2 regions of the Ensifer sp. 22521 genome follow, and region 1 is predicted to be linked to the other one. Evidence: riboswitches for the same ligand, from Rfam matches in the RefSeq annotation. Region 1 holds a riboswitch; the other holds the start of a gene.
What was found. A riboswitch is a leader RNA that binds a small molecule or an ion and turns the genes downstream of it on or off. The one in region 1 is predicted to bind S-adenosylmethionine.
Positions count from the first base shown of each region.

Region 2: another riboswitch for S-adenosylmethionine. It lies ahead of metA (homoserine O-acetyltransferase MetA); the one in region 1 lies ahead of ACTJKE_RS17215 (O-succinylhomoserine sulfhydrylase).

Region 1 covers NZ_JBQENM010000010.1:124,811-131,916, reverse strand. The annotation lists gene ACTJKE_RS17225 (Hsp33 family molecular chaperone) at 1-190, shown strand, start outside; gene apaG (Co2+/Mg2+ efflux protein ApaG) at 212-604, opposite strand; gene ACTJKE_RS17215 (O-succinylhomoserine sulfhydrylase) at 843-2,027, opposite strand; SAM riboswitch at 2,073-2,151, opposite strand; gene ACTJKE_RS17210 (2'-deoxycytidine 5'-triphosphate deaminase) at 2,226-3,323, shown strand; tRNA gene ACTJKE_RS17205 (tRNA-Gly) at 3,405-3,479, shown strand; gene ACTJKE_RS17200 (transporter substrate-binding domain-containing protein) at 3,621-4,454, shown strand; gene ACTJKE_RS17195 (tellurite resistance TerB family protein) at 4,598-5,008, opposite strand; gene ACTJKE_RS17190 (thermonuclease family protein) at 5,158-6,012, opposite strand; gene ACTJKE_RS17185 (S24 family peptidase) at 6,026-6,676, opposite strand; gene ACTJKE_RS17180 (calcium:proton antiporter) at 6,858-7,106, shown strand, end outside.
Region 2 covers NZ_JBQENM010000002.1:260,048-267,153, reverse strand. The annotation lists gene ACTJKE_RS03360 (hypothetical protein) at 88-342, shown strand; gene ACTJKE_RS03355 (VOC family protein) at 531-962, shown strand; gene leuD (3-isopropylmalate dehydratase small subunit) at 1,117-1,722, shown strand; gene ACTJKE_RS03345 (RidA family protein) at 1,731-2,111, shown strand; gene ACTJKE_RS03340 (AAA family ATPase) at 2,224-3,063, shown strand; gene ACTJKE_RS03335 (NUDIX hydrolase) at 3,060-3,512, shown strand; SAM riboswitch at 3,740-3,817, shown strand; gene metA (homoserine O-acetyltransferase MetA) at 3,879-4,811, shown strand; gene ACTJKE_RS03325 (vWA domain-containing protein) at 4,815-5,999, shown strand; gene ACTJKE_RS03320 (aldose epimerase family protein) at 6,160-7,106, shown strand, end outside.

The sequences.
Region 1 (7,106 bases):
CGTTCGCGTCTATGAGCCGCAGGCGGTCTTTGACCGTTGCAGCTGCTCGCGCGAGAAGCTGCGTTCGGTGCTCGCCAATCTGGACGCTGATGATATCGAAAGCACCATCGAGGAGGGGGCCGTGAAGGTCACCTGCGAATTCTGCTCGACGACCTATCGTTTCGAGGCAAGCGAAGTGCGTCCGCAGTAGCCGGCGCCACTCCGGATCAAGCTAGTTCAGGGTACGCACGAGCCCGGGTGAATCGAGTGAGAAGGCGGGGATGGCCACGTTGAAGGTCTCTCCGCCTTCCGCTTCCATACTGTAATGGCCGAACATTACGCCCGACGGCGTATCCAGCGGGCAGCCGGACGAATACTCATAGGTGTCGCCGGGGTTGAGCAGCGGCTGTTCGCCGATCACGCCGGGACCGCTGACCTCATCGACCTGCCCATTCTCATCTGTGATATGCCAGTAGCGGGTCATCAACCGCACGGCTGCGTCCGAATGGTTTGAGATGACAATGCGATAGCCCCAGACATAGCGGCCGTCATCGGGGTCCGACTGCTCTTCGAGATAGTACGGCTCCACCGTAACTTCTATGTCGCGGGTCAAAGCGCGATACATGGGCAACACCTTGCTTCGGTCTTTCAGGGTATTCTACAGCAAGATGGTTTCGTCAAGAATAACGGCAAGATTGTGCATACCCATTCTGGGGCAAGGGCTTGCGGGTATCCGGATCGGCTGTTCGAACCCGCTCGATCCCGCTGGTGAAGCCATATTGGATGGCGGGGCGCCCGCTGCATGAGCGCCACGAGGGGTCGACGGCCGCCGCCTGTCGTGGCGGCCGTATCTTTTCGTTGCCTCAGGCTTTGACGGCCCTAAGCGCGCGGGCGAAATCCTCGACGACATCCTCGCTGTCTTCGATGCCGGCCGAGAAACGCACCGTGCCGGCGGAAATGCCCAGCTCTTCGCGGGCCTCGTCGGTCAGGTTCTTGTGCGTCGTCGTTGCCGGATGGGTGATCAGGCTCTTGCTGTCGCCGAGGTTGTTAGAGATGCGGACGATCTCCAGTGCGTTCTGCAGCGCGAAGGCCGCATCCTTGCCGCCCTTCAGTTCAAACGCGACGAGGGTGGAGCCGCCGGTCATCTGCTTGGCGATGATGTCGGCCTGCGGGTGATCCTTGCGGCCGGGGTAGATGACCTTCGCCACCTGCGGCTGCTCAGCCAGGAAGTCGGCGACGCGGCGTGCGGTTTCCGTCTGCTGGCGCACGCGCAGCGGCAGGGTTTCGATACCCTTCAGCAGCGTCCAGGCATTGAACGGCGACATGGCCGGGCCGGTATGACGGAAGTAGTCGTGCAGGTTCTCGTTGATCCATTCCTTGTCAGCAAGCACGACGCCGCCGAGGCAGCGGCCCTGGCCATCGATATGCTTGGTGGCGGAATAGACGACGATATGGGCGCCGAGTTCCAGCGGCTTCTGGAAGAGTGGCGTCGCAAAGACGTTGTCGACGACGACCTTGGCGCCGATCTGGTTGGCGAGCTTGGCCACACCGGCAATGTCGATGACTTCGAGGGTCGGGTTGGTCGGGCTTTCCAGGAAGAAGACCTTGGTGTTCTTCTGGATCGCCTTTTCCCAGTTGGCGAGATCGCGTCCATCGACCAAGGTGCATTCGATGCCGTATTTCGGCGCCAGCGTTTCGACCACCCAGCGGCAGGAACCGAACAGCGCACGGGCGGCAACGATATGATCGCCGGCCTTCAGCTGGCAGAGGATTGCTGCAGAAACGGCAGCCATGCCCGAAGCCGTGGCCCGCGCGTCTTCGGCGCCTTCCAGCATGCACATGCGCTTTTCGAACATGTCGTTGGTCGGGCTGCCGTAGCGGGCATAGATGAAGCCTTCGGTCTCGCCCTTGAAACGCGCTTCTGCCGCCTCGGATGTCTCGTAAACGAAGCCCTGGGTGAGGAAGATCGCCTCGGACGTCTCGCCATGCTGGGAGCGGGTGGTTCCGCCGTGGACGAGTTGGGTTGCCGGGCGCCAGTTTTTGCTCATGTGACGATCACCTTCAAAAACAAAAAAACCGGCCGCAAAAACGAGCCGGTTTGACACCCGGCCTTTTTAGCTACTTGTTTAACGTGGCTGCAAGCCGACCGGCCAAATCACCACGGGATAAAGCTTCAATACTGCTAGGGTGCGCTTGCGTCAATTCCCGGAGTTTGGTTTTGTCTCGCAACTGGAAAGAGGACTGCAATGGCCCGCGATACTGGGATTTTGGCCGACCGCGCGATTGCCGCGCTGCTCGAAACGGGGCGCCTGAAGAGCGAGAGGCCGCTGGATGACGATCAGATCCAGCCGGCAAGCCTCGACCTGCGCCTTGGCGCCAAGGCTTTCCGCGTCCGCGCGAGCTTCATGCCCGGCCCGTCCCACCTCGTCGCCGACAAGCTCGACCGGCTGAAGCTGCATGTCGTCGATCTCACCGACGGTGCCGTGCTTGAAACCGGCTGCGTGTACATCGTGCCGTTGATGGAGAGCCTGGCGCTGCCTGCGGGCATGTCGGCCTCGGCCAATCCGAAAAGCTCGACCGGCCGCCTCGACATCTTCACCCGCGTGATCACCGACCGCGCCCAGGAGTTCGACAAGATTCCTGCCGGCTATAGCGGTCCGCTCTATCTCGAAATCAGCCCGCGCACCTTCCCGATCGTCGTGCGCCGTGGTTCGCGCCTGTCGCAGATCCGCTTCCGCATGGGCCAGTCGCTGCTCTCCGAACAGGAGCTGCTGGCGCTGCATGAAAGCGACGTGCTGGTGGCGAGCGAACGCCCGAATGTCAGCGGCGGCGGCATTGCGCTGTCGATCGACCTCAAGGGCACCGGTCCGGAGGGTCTGATCGGCTACCGTGGCAAACACCACACCGCGGTCATCGACGTCGACAAGAAGGCGCAGCACAAGATCTTCGATTTCTGGGAGCCGCTCTACAGCCGCGGACGCGACGAGCTGATCCTCGATCCGGACGAGTTCTACATCCTCGTCTCGCGCGAAGCGGTGCATGTGCCGCCGCTTTACGCGGCCGAGATGACGCCGTTCGATCCGCTGGTGGGCGAGTTTCGCGTGCACTATGCCGGCTTCTTCGATCCCGGCTTCGGCCATGCCTCTGCCGGTGGCAGCGGTAGCCGCGCCGTTCTGGAAGTGCGCAGCCACGAGGTGCCGTTCATCCTCGAACATGGCCAGATCGTCGGCCGCCTGATCTATGAACACATGTTGGAGCGTCCTGACGGTCTCTACGGCCTCGGCGTCGGCTCCAACTACCAGGCCCAGGGCCTGAAGCTTTCGAAACATTTCCGCGCCGAGTAGGGATTTTGCACGGGACCCTCGTGCGATACCGCGCAAGGGTCCTTGACAGATCGTCCCGGTTCGGGAAATTTCGCAGGCATCGCGGGTGTAGTTCAGTGGTAGAACGCCAGCTTCCCAAGCTTGATGTCGTCGGTTCGATCCCGATCACCCGCTCCAATCCTTCCTGAAGCCTCTTTTGCCTCGTTCGAGCGAGACCTATGGCCAGTTGCCTTGCGGACGGTTACTTTACCGCTCGATGAATCATCCCGCGGTTCCAAGCGCCGCCCCTGAGACAAGAACCGTGCCGGCCCGCTGCCCATGAGATTTCTTTCCCTGTTCGCTCTCTGCGCGTCCCTGATCGCAACGCCGCTTGCGGCCCAGCCCAGGGACCTGCCCATTCTGTTCGATGCGCGCGAACGCATCGCCAAGCCCGATCTCACGGGCCTTGCGCGCTTGCGCTTCCTGACGACGGTCGACTTTCCGCCGTTCAACTTCATCGATCAGTCCGGCAAGCTCTCCGGTTTTCACGTCGATCTCGTGCGCGAGATCTGCCGCGAGCTCGACATCGAAGCCAAATGCCAGATCCAGGCAGTGACCTATGCGGAACTGCTGCCGGCGCTGGAGCAGGGGCAGGGCGAAGCGGTTGCCGCCGGTATCGCCGTCGGCCCGGAACTGCGCCAGCGCTTCGGCTTCTCGCGCGCCTTCATGCGGCTTCCGGCCCGCTTGGCCATCAACACCAAGGCGGCCGGCGCCGTGACGGGTCCGAAGGACCTCAGGAAAAAAACGGTCGGTGTCGTGGCGGGCACCACCCATGAGGCCATGTTCAAGGCGTTCTTCCCGAGTATCGGGGCCAAGGTCTTCCCAGATCGCGATGCCATGCTCACGGCACTGCAGAAGGGTGAGGTGCCGGCGGTCTTTTCCGACGGTTTGCAGCTTTCCTTCTGGATCTCAGGCACGACTGCCGGGGGCTGCTGCGCACTCGTCGATGGTGCCTATTTCTCGCAACGCTTTCTCGGTGAAGGCCTGACGATCATGAACCGCAAATCCGAACCGGCGCTGACCCAGGCGATCGACCACGCGCTGCTGGCGCTTTCGCGCAGCGGCCGGCTCGAGGAAATCTACCTGCGCTACTTCCCCAACGGCATCTATTGAGCGCCCACTGCATGTTTCCTTTAATCGTACCCGATCAAAGGTCAAAAACATGCAGCAATTCAAAGTGCTACAGCGACCTTTGCGCGTCTGATAAGACGCGCAGCGCTGTAGACAGCTTGGCGTGAACGCCAGGAAATGATGAGCTACCGGCGGAAGCGAGCAAGCGCCCCTCGTTCGATGGCGGCGCAGGTGAGCTTGTCGAGACCGAGGCGGTCGCGCAGCAATTGCAACAGCCGGATCTCTTCGTTGCGAATGCGCTGGTCCGCGGCGGCGATCTCGACGGCAAGTGCATAGGCCGTCTCATGGAACTTTTCCGGAAGCGCCTCGCGCACGATTTCCAGCGCGATGTCCAACCCCTCGGGAGCCGCGAGCTGGGCGGAGCATTCGTGGCCGATATGGACGAGCTGGTCCTCGTCGAATCCCTCGAAGACCGGCAGGAACTGCACCAGCCGGCCGATGCGGGTGAATTCGTCGTCGCTCATCTCGCGGTCGACCGCCGACATCATCACCATGACATAGATGAGCGCTTCGTGGTGGCTGAGGCTTGGCAGCATGGGTCTTTCCGGCGGTAGCGCAATTCCGGGAACGGCGTGAAGCGGTGTCCATCCGGATTGCAGAGTTTCAAAGAGTTGGATCATCTCACTGTTTCAACGATGTAATGAGATGATCTGGACGGTTGAGAGCTGGGAATTGCCGCGGCTGTTTACAAGTCTGGCTGCGGCTCGTCCATCCCGGTGCCGAGGGTTGGGTCGTCGAACGTCATCGGCGTGTGACTGAGGTCGCGCGGATCTTCGCCATAGAAGCCGAGCTTCGCCTGGCGCGCAGCGTCGGCCCGCGTCTTGAGCGGCGAGCCGGGTACCGGCGTCGCCCAGCCGTTGTCGACGAGCCAGGTTGCGAGATCCTGCCCGCCGAGCGAGCAGGAAGCGGTGGCCGATGCGCCGGCGCTCCCCTCGGGCATGTCGCAGCTGACCGCGCGTGCGCGCAGCAAGTTTCTGAAGGCCGTCCGTGCGACGATGCCGCAGGGCCAACTCTTCCCCCCGGTTTCGCAGGTTCTCTCTGCCTGCTCGGGCTCGATGCCATCGATCTGCAGCGTGAGCTTGTCGAACTGGATCACACCGGCGGCGATCGCCACGGGGCGATAGAGGATGGTCGGCCCGGCGGTCGCCTTCGCTTGCTTCTCCGGCTCTGACAGCGGGGCACGCGGCTCCGCGCGTTCGAGCGGCGCGCCGGTGACGGTGTCGGGCAGACCGAATTGTTGCGGCTCGATGGCGCGTGCGGCGTTTTCCGTCGTCGACGTCTGCGGTTGATCGCCGGTCGTAACCGCACCGGGCTGCGCGGTGCCGTCGGTCGGTGTTCCCAAGTCGAGCGGTACGTTATCATCCGTTTCGGCGTCATCCGGCGCCGGCTCGATTTCCGTCATGTCGGGCGTTTCGAGGACGAAGTCCGGCGTGGCGGCACTCTCGCGGTCGCGAATGGCGGCTGCACCCGCGTAGAGGATGCCGGTGAAAAGCGCGATCGCGGCGATGCCGCCGGCAAGGGAGTATAAATGCTGCCGCATCAGGAAGAACGTCCTATTGGCTGGCCCAGATGATCCGGGCGATCCATTCGATCTGGCTGATCTCGAAGCCCCGGTTCGGGTGCTCCGGGTTGAGGGAAAGGAGTTCGATCGTGCGCGGCGTCTGGCGTGTCAGGACCTTCGCCATGACCTCGCCTTCGCGTGTCTTGACCACGACGCGGTCGCCGCGCCGAACCTGCGCCCCCGGATCGACGATCAGGGTGTCGCCGTCGCGGTACAGTGGCAGCATGCTATCGCCCTGCACCTCAAGCGCGTAGATGCCCGTCCGGCGTTCCGCCACTGTTGGAAAGTCGATCACGTCCCAGCCCTGGCCGGCCGGAAAACCGCCGTCGTCGAAGAAGCCGCCGGCACCCGCCTGGGCGAAGCCGATCAGCGGGATCGCGGCACTTGCAGTCGCCGGGGTGGCCTGAGTGTCATTCGGGCTCAACAGGCTGGTGAACTGGTCCATCGTGGCGCCGGTCGCCTCGAGCACCTTGGCGATCGATTCCGTCGAAGGCCAGCGTTCCCGCCCGTCGGCAGAGTGGCGCTTGGACTTGTTGAAGGAGGTGGGGTCGAGCCCGGCGCGGCGGGCGAGACCGGAAGGCGAGAGCTGATTGCGCTCGGCCAATGCATCGATGGCGTGCCAGATCGTGCCGTGAGACAACATGCGAAAGGTCCGGGCCGAACAGGCGGCCACTTGCTGGGTTTGTTCGACACCACACTATCGAAACGCGAAGTACCGGTAAAGAATCCGAAGGAAAATAGTCCTTTCTCCGTCATTTGCTTTGGGGGCGGCGGCCCCTATAGTTCGCGTGACGGGCAGGACAGGCTTTCATCGGAGGGAACGTTTGTTGGCGCGCATGAGATCGGAGCGTCTGCTGTTCGTGGCCCTCGCTGCGGCGATTGCCGGGATCGCGCTGGAGCATGAGCTTCTCGAAATGGGGCGCCTGGCAACGCTTCTCGGTGCCGCCGGTCTCGTGGTGGCGATCGTGCTCGCCTCGCTGCGCGTGTCGCACCATGCCGAGGTGCTGGCGTCCAAGGTCGGCGATCCCTATGGCACGATGATCCTGACGCTCTCGGCGGTCTTGGTCGAGGTC
Region 2 (7,106 bases), on a different contig from region 1:
GAGGCGAACCGCCGCACCCCTTTCGCAAAGCCGCCTCTTGCAAGTGCGGGGAGGAGCCCCCACATCGCCATCAGAAAGGTGACGATTATGCAAAGCATTCGCTCTGTTCTCTTCACGGCCGCAGCCCTGACCATCACGTTTGCGGCCTTCGTTCTGACCGCCTCGCTGGCGCTGGCACTGGCCGGCATCGCCGCCGTCGTCGTGATCGGCAGCGCGATTGCCGCCCGGCTGAACCTCAGGCCGGCCCGCGCCACCGCCCGTCCGGCCGCCGCCGCTGCCGCCCACAGCCAGCGCGAGATGCGCATCTGGAACGACGGTCGCGGCACGATCATCGACCTCTGATCCCGGCGATCGTAGTGATCCGCAATCGGGCCGATCCGTAATCGGCTCGAAGCCTTTTGCTGTTTCTCGAGAGCTGCCATTCAGCCGGCTGCGAAATTTTTCCATCCCCGTGTCGGATCCATCGCTCCATGTCCGTCCTTGAGGCAGGCCAGCACGGTCCTGGCTCTTCGAACAGGATGGAGAACGACATGGACACTGAGACGCAGCAAACCGAAACGAAGCAGCCGGCACCGGTCCTGAACGGGCTTCTGCCCTATCTTCAGGTCGATGGCGCCGCCAAGGCATCCGAATTCTACCAGCGCGCCTTCGGCGCCAAGGAGGTCAACCGGCATCCGCTCGACGAGCAGGGCCGGACGATGCACATCCATCTCTACGTCAACGGCAGCTCGCTGATGCTGGCGGATGCCTATCCGGAATATGGCCATCCGCTGGAAAAGCCGCAGGCCTTTACCTTGACGCTCACCGTCGAGGACATCGATGCCTGGTGGGACCGCGCCGTTGCCGCCGGCGCCGAGGTGGTGATGCCGATCGAGGTGATGTTCTGGGGCGACCGCTACGGCCAGCTCCGCGATCCCTTCGGCGTTCTCTGGGCCATGAACAGCCCGGTGAAGGCAGGCTGAGGCTTCCCGACAATCGAAATCCGGGCGAAGCTTTCACCGGGCGGGCATTTTCACCCGCCCGGCGAAGCGTGTTTGGATAGATTTTCCTTCATTTCGGCGCAAAACTCATCTAAACGCTAGCGCAACATTCTTCTGAAATCGAAGGCCTGAAGTTATGGAAAAATTCGTCAAGCTCACCGGTGTCGCCGCCCCCCTCCCCGTCGTCAACATCGACACGGACATGATCATTCCGAAGGATTACCTGAAGACGATCAAGCGCACCGGCCTAGGCAAGGGCCTTTTCGCCGAAGCCCGCTACAATGAGGATGGCTCGGTCAACCCGGACTTCGTGCTCAACAAACCCGCCTACCAGAACGCCAAGATCCTGGTTGCCGGCGACAACTTCGGCTGCGGCTCCTCGCGCGAGCATGCCCCCTGGGCGCTGCTCGACTTCGGCATCCGCTGCGTGATCTCCACGTCCTTTGCCGACATCTTCTACAACAACTGTTTTAAGAACGGCATTCTGCCGATCGTCGTCAGCCAGGCCGACCTCGACAAGCTGATGGACGACGCTTCGCGCGGCTCCAACGCCATCCTCTCGGTCGACCTGGAATCCCAGGAAATCACCGGCCCGGACGGCGGCTCGGTCAAGTTCGAGGTCGATGCCTTCAAGCGCCACTGCCTGCTGAACGGCCTCGACGATATCGGCCTGACGCTGGAAAAGGCAACCGCGATCGACAGCTTCGAGAAGACGGTCGGCGCCTCGCGCCCCTGGGCTTAAAGCGAGACATGGCGCGCAAGCTCATCTCTTCGGGTTCGCCCTTCGAAAAGACGGCAGGCTATTCGCGTGCCGTCGCGATGGGCGACTGGTGCTTCGTCTCCGGCACGACCGGCTACGACTATGCCACCATGACCATGCCCGAAACGGTGGAAGAGCAGGCGCGCAATTGCCTGAAGACGATCGAGGGCGCACTGAAGGAAGCGGGCTTCTCGCTTAAAGACGTGGTGCGCAATCACTACTACGTCACCGATGCCAGCTTCGCCGACCGGGTGTTCCCGATCTTCGGCGAAGTCTTCGGCGAGATCCGTCCGGCCGCAACCATGATCGTCTGCGATCTGATCCGCCCGGAAATGCTGATCGAGATCGAAGTCACCGCCCTCCGCGGCTGAGACCGAGCTTTTCTGCTCACGCCATCTCTTCTCAAATCGATTCCGATTTTGGCCAATATGCGATAGTCCATGGACACCGCCTGCTAGACCTATGCTGAACCGGAAGACGATTATGCAATTCGAAGGCACCGCAGATTACATCGCCGACAAGGACCTGATGATCGCCGTCAATGCTGCGATCCGGCTGGAGCGGCCGCTGCTCGTCAAGGGTGAACCCGGCACCGGCAAGACCGAGCTTGCCCGCCAGATTGCCGCTGCCCTTGGCCTCGATCTGATCGAATGGAGCGTCAAGTCGACGACCAAGGCGCAGCAGGGCCTTTACGAGTATGATGCCGTGTCGCGCCTGCGCGACAGCCAGCTCGGCGACGAGCGCGTCAACGAGGTCAGGAACTATATCCGCAAGGGCAAGCTCTGGCAGGCCTTCGAGGCCGACCGTCGCGTGGTGCTTCTGATCGACGAGATCGACAAGGCCGACATCGAGTTTCCGAACGACCTCTTGCAGGAACTCGACCGCATGGAATTCCATGTCTACGAGACCGGCGAGATGATCGGCGCCCGTCACCGGCCGATCGTCATCATCACCTCCAACAACGAGAAGGAATTGCCGGACGCATTTCTGCGCCGCTGCTTCTTCCACTATATCCGCTTTCCCGACGCCGAAACGCTCGCCCGCATCGTCGAGGTGCACTATCCCGGGATCCGCAAGACGTTGCTTTCGGCAGCCCTTGCCGCCTTCTACGACATCCGCCAGGTGCCGGGCCTCAAAAAGAAGCCTTCCACCTCCGAAGCGCTCGACTGGATCCGCCTGCTGGTTGCCGACGAGGTCGATCCGGCCGACCTCCGCGCCGACGCCAAGACCATGCTGCCGAAGCTGCACGGCGCGCTGCTGAAGAACGAGCAGGACGTGCATCTCTTCGAACGCCTGGCCTTCATGGCACGCCGCGACGGATGAGCCCGGACGCCCACAAGGTCCTGATCTACGCCACCTGGCAAGATCAGTTGCTGGTCTTCGACGAGCCGGACTTTCCCGAGATCGAGCTGCAGGTGCCCGGCGGCACGATGGAGCCGGGCGAGAGCCCGGAAACATCGGCCTTGCGGGAATTCGTGGAAGAGACCGGGCTGACGCCATCGCGGGGCCTCACCCATCTCGTCACGAAGGACTACTCCTTCCGGAAGGAAGGCCAGACCATCTGCCATCGCCGGCACTATTTTCATGTCGCCCTTGCCGGCGAGCAACAGAAAACCTGGCTGCACCATGAAATGACGCCCTTTGGCGGTGGTGCGCCGATCCGCTTTCGCTTCTTCTGGCTCGGCTTAGACGAGGCTAGCCGTCGGCTCGGATACGGCATGCAGGACGGCCTAGATTATCTTCACACGCACGGAAGTTGCCCCTCACCCTAGCCCTCTCCCCGCAGCCGGGGAGAGGGGACGGAAATGGCGACGGTCGCCGCGAGACAATGATGTCCGGGCTTCTTTCTGGAACGGAAATGATCGGTCCCTGGGAGGCGCGAGCGGGTGCCACAAGCTCCCTTCTCCCCGCCTGCGGGGAGAAGGTCGCGGAAGCGGGATGAGGGGCCGCCCGACCGCCCGAATCGTTTTTCTTGACCCCCGCGCCCCAGTCGCGCTATCAAATTCCTCGTGGTGATTTGGCCGGCCGGCTTGCAGCCACGTTAAACAAGTCGCTAAAGGGCCGAGGAAAGTTGGATTTCCGAGGACCGGTCGCGATCAATCGCCGCCGGTTTTTTTGTATTGATCGAGTGGAAGCCCATGCCCATCAAGATTCCCGATACGCTGCCCGCTTTCGAAACCCTCGTGCATGAGGGTGTGCGGGTGATGACCGAGACCGTGGCGATCCGTCAGGATATCCGCCCGCTCCAGATCGGGCTCCTGAACCTCATGCCGAACAAGATCAAGACCGAGATCCAGATGGCGCGCCTGATCGGCGCCTCGCCGCTGCAGGTGGAATTGTCGCTGGTACGCATCGGCGCCCACCGGGCGAAGAACACCTCGGAAGATCACCTGCTTTCTTTCTACGAGACCTGGGACGAGGTGAAGGGCCGCAAGTTCGACGGCTTCATCATCACCGGCGCGCCGGTCGAGACGCTCGAATACGAGGACGTCACCTATTGGGACGAATTGAAGCGCATCCTCGATTGGACGGAGACCAACGTGCATTCGACGCTTAATGTCTGCTGGGGGGCGATGGCGGCGATCTACCATTTCCACGACGTGCCGAAGTATCCGCTGAACGAGAAGGCCTTTGGCGTCTACCGCCACCAGAACCTCAATCGCTCGTCGGTCTATCTCAACGGCTTCTCCGACGACTTCGCCGTCCCCGTCTCGCGTTGGACCGAGGTCAGGCGTGCCGACATCGACAAGGTGCCCAGCCTCGAAATCCTGATGGAATCGAAGGAGATGGGCGTCTGCCTCGTGCACGAGAAAAAGGGCAACCGGCTCTACATGTTCAACCACGTGGAGTATGATTCGACCTCGCTGTCGGACGAATATTTTCGCGACGTGGACGCAGGCGTGCCGATCAAGATGCCGCACGACTATTTCCCGCACAACGATTCGACCCTGCCGCCGCAGAACCGCTGGCGCAGCCATGCGCACCTCTTCTTCGGCAACTGGATCAACGAGATGTACCAGACGACGCCCTATGATCTCGCAGAGATCGGCACCGGAGAAAGCCAGGACTGACCGATGTTCATCCCCTTCTTCCTCGAACTCAAAGCGGCGAAAGTTCCGGTGACGCTCCGGGAATTCCTGTCGCTGATCGAGGGGATGGAGGCGGGCATCGCCACATTCGATGTCGAAGCCTTCTACTTCCTGGCGCGCACGGCGCTGGTGAAGGACGAGCGCCATATCGACCGCTTCGACCGGGTGTTCCAGCACTGCTTCTCCGGGCTCGAGGCGGTCAATCCCATGGAGACGGGCGAAGAGGCCGTCATCCCCGAGGACTGGCTGCGCAAGCTCGCCGAAAAACACCTGACCGAGGAAGAAAAGCGCCTGATCGAATCCCTCGGGGGCTTCGACAAGCTGATGGAGACCCTGCGCCAACGGCTTCGGGAGCAGCAAGGCCGGCATCAGGGCGGCTCGAAATGGATCGGCACCGCCGGCACCTCCCCCTTCGGCGCCTATGGCTACAATCCCGAAGGGGTCAGGATCGGCCAGGACCAGTCGCGCCACCGCCGCGCCGTCAAGGTCTGGGACCGGCGCGAGTTCAGGGATTATGACGACACGGTCGAACTCGGCACCCGCAACATCAAGGTGGCGCTGAAAAGGCTCAGGCGCTGGGTGCGCCAGGGGGCGGCTGACGAACTCGACCTTTCCGGCACGATCCGTGCCACCGCCGAGCACGGCTATCTCGACGTGGTGACGCGGCCCGAACGCCGCAATGCGGTCAAGCTGCTGATGTTCTTCGATATCGGCGGCTCGATGGACGATCACATCCGCATCGTCGAGGAACTGTTTTCAGCCGCCCGCGGCGAGTTCCGCCATATGGAGCATTTCTACTTCCACAACTGTGTCTATGAGGGTCTGTGGAAGGACAATCGTCGCCGCCGCGTCGACATCACCCGCACCACCGAAGTGCTGCGCACCTATGGCGGCGACTATCGCGCCATCTTCGTCGGCGACGCGTCGATGAGCCCCTATGAGATCAGCCATCCCGGCGGCTCGGTCGAACATTGGAACGACGAGGCGGGCGCACTCTGGCTTTCGCGCATGACAGCGCATTTTCCGCGTTCGATCTGGATCAATCCCGTGCCCGAACAGCACTGGGGCTACACCCAGTCGATCGGCATGGTGAAGAGCCTGTTCGAGGGGCGGATGTTCCCTTTGACACTCGCCGGCCTGCAGGATGCCACCAAGCAGCTATCGCGCTGACATGACCGCAGAGAGGTCGCTGTAGCACCTTGAATAGCTAGACGTTTTTGCCCTCAGGCCAGAGACGAAGCAAGGCCCCATTTAGTATGATTTTCCGGTTGCCGTGCCTTTGGAAATGACGCAGGTTGCTGCGGTCGCGAAGAGGGAGCCAGCGGTGAACATGCATCAGAACACGGAAATCTTCGGCCATCTGCCGTCCGGCGAGCCGGTCCATCGTATGGTGCTCTCCGGTGGCGGCCTCACCGCCCATGTCTTGACCTGGGGCTCGGTGATTCAGGACCTGCGCCTGGAAGGCCATGAGCCGCCATTGGTGCTCGGTTTCGCCGATCTCGAAAGCTATCTCGCCCATTCGCCCTATCTCGGCGCGACACCGGGGCGCTGCGCCAACCGGATCGCCGACGGGCGCTTCACGCTCGACGGTGAGACCTACCAGCTCGAACTGAACGAGAAGGGTGTCACCCACCTGCACGGCGGCAGCGACAATATCGGCAAGCGCAACTGGACGATCGGCCGCCAGACGCCTGATAGCGTGACGCTCACCATTACCGATCCGGATGGACGCGCCGGCTATCCCGGCAACTGCAAGGTCACTTGCACCTACGCGCTGAAGCCCGGCGGCGTCTTGAGCGTCGTCTACGAGAGCGAGACCGGCCGGCCGACGCTCGCCAATGTCTGCCAGCACAGCTACTTCAATCTCGACGGCACTGTCGACGCGCTCGGACACGACATCATGATCGCCGCCGACCACTACCTGCCGACCAACGAACGCCAGGTGCCGACGGGCGAGATCCGTGCGGTCGAGGGCACCGCCTTCGATCTCCGCGAAATGACGTCGATGCGTCGCCAGACCGAGGGCGAGCGCATCAGCTACGACCACAATTTCTGCCTTTCGAACGAGCGCATGACGAAACATTCGGTGGCGCTTGCCCGTAGCATCAATTCCGGCGTCACGATGGAAGTGCTGACGACCGAGCCTGGTGTACAGCTTTATACCGGCGCAAAGCTCGACATCACCGTCCCCGGCCTCGAGGGACGCCGCTATGGCCCATTTGCCGGTTTCTGCCTGGAAACCCAGATCTGGCCGGACGCCATCAACCATGCCGGCTT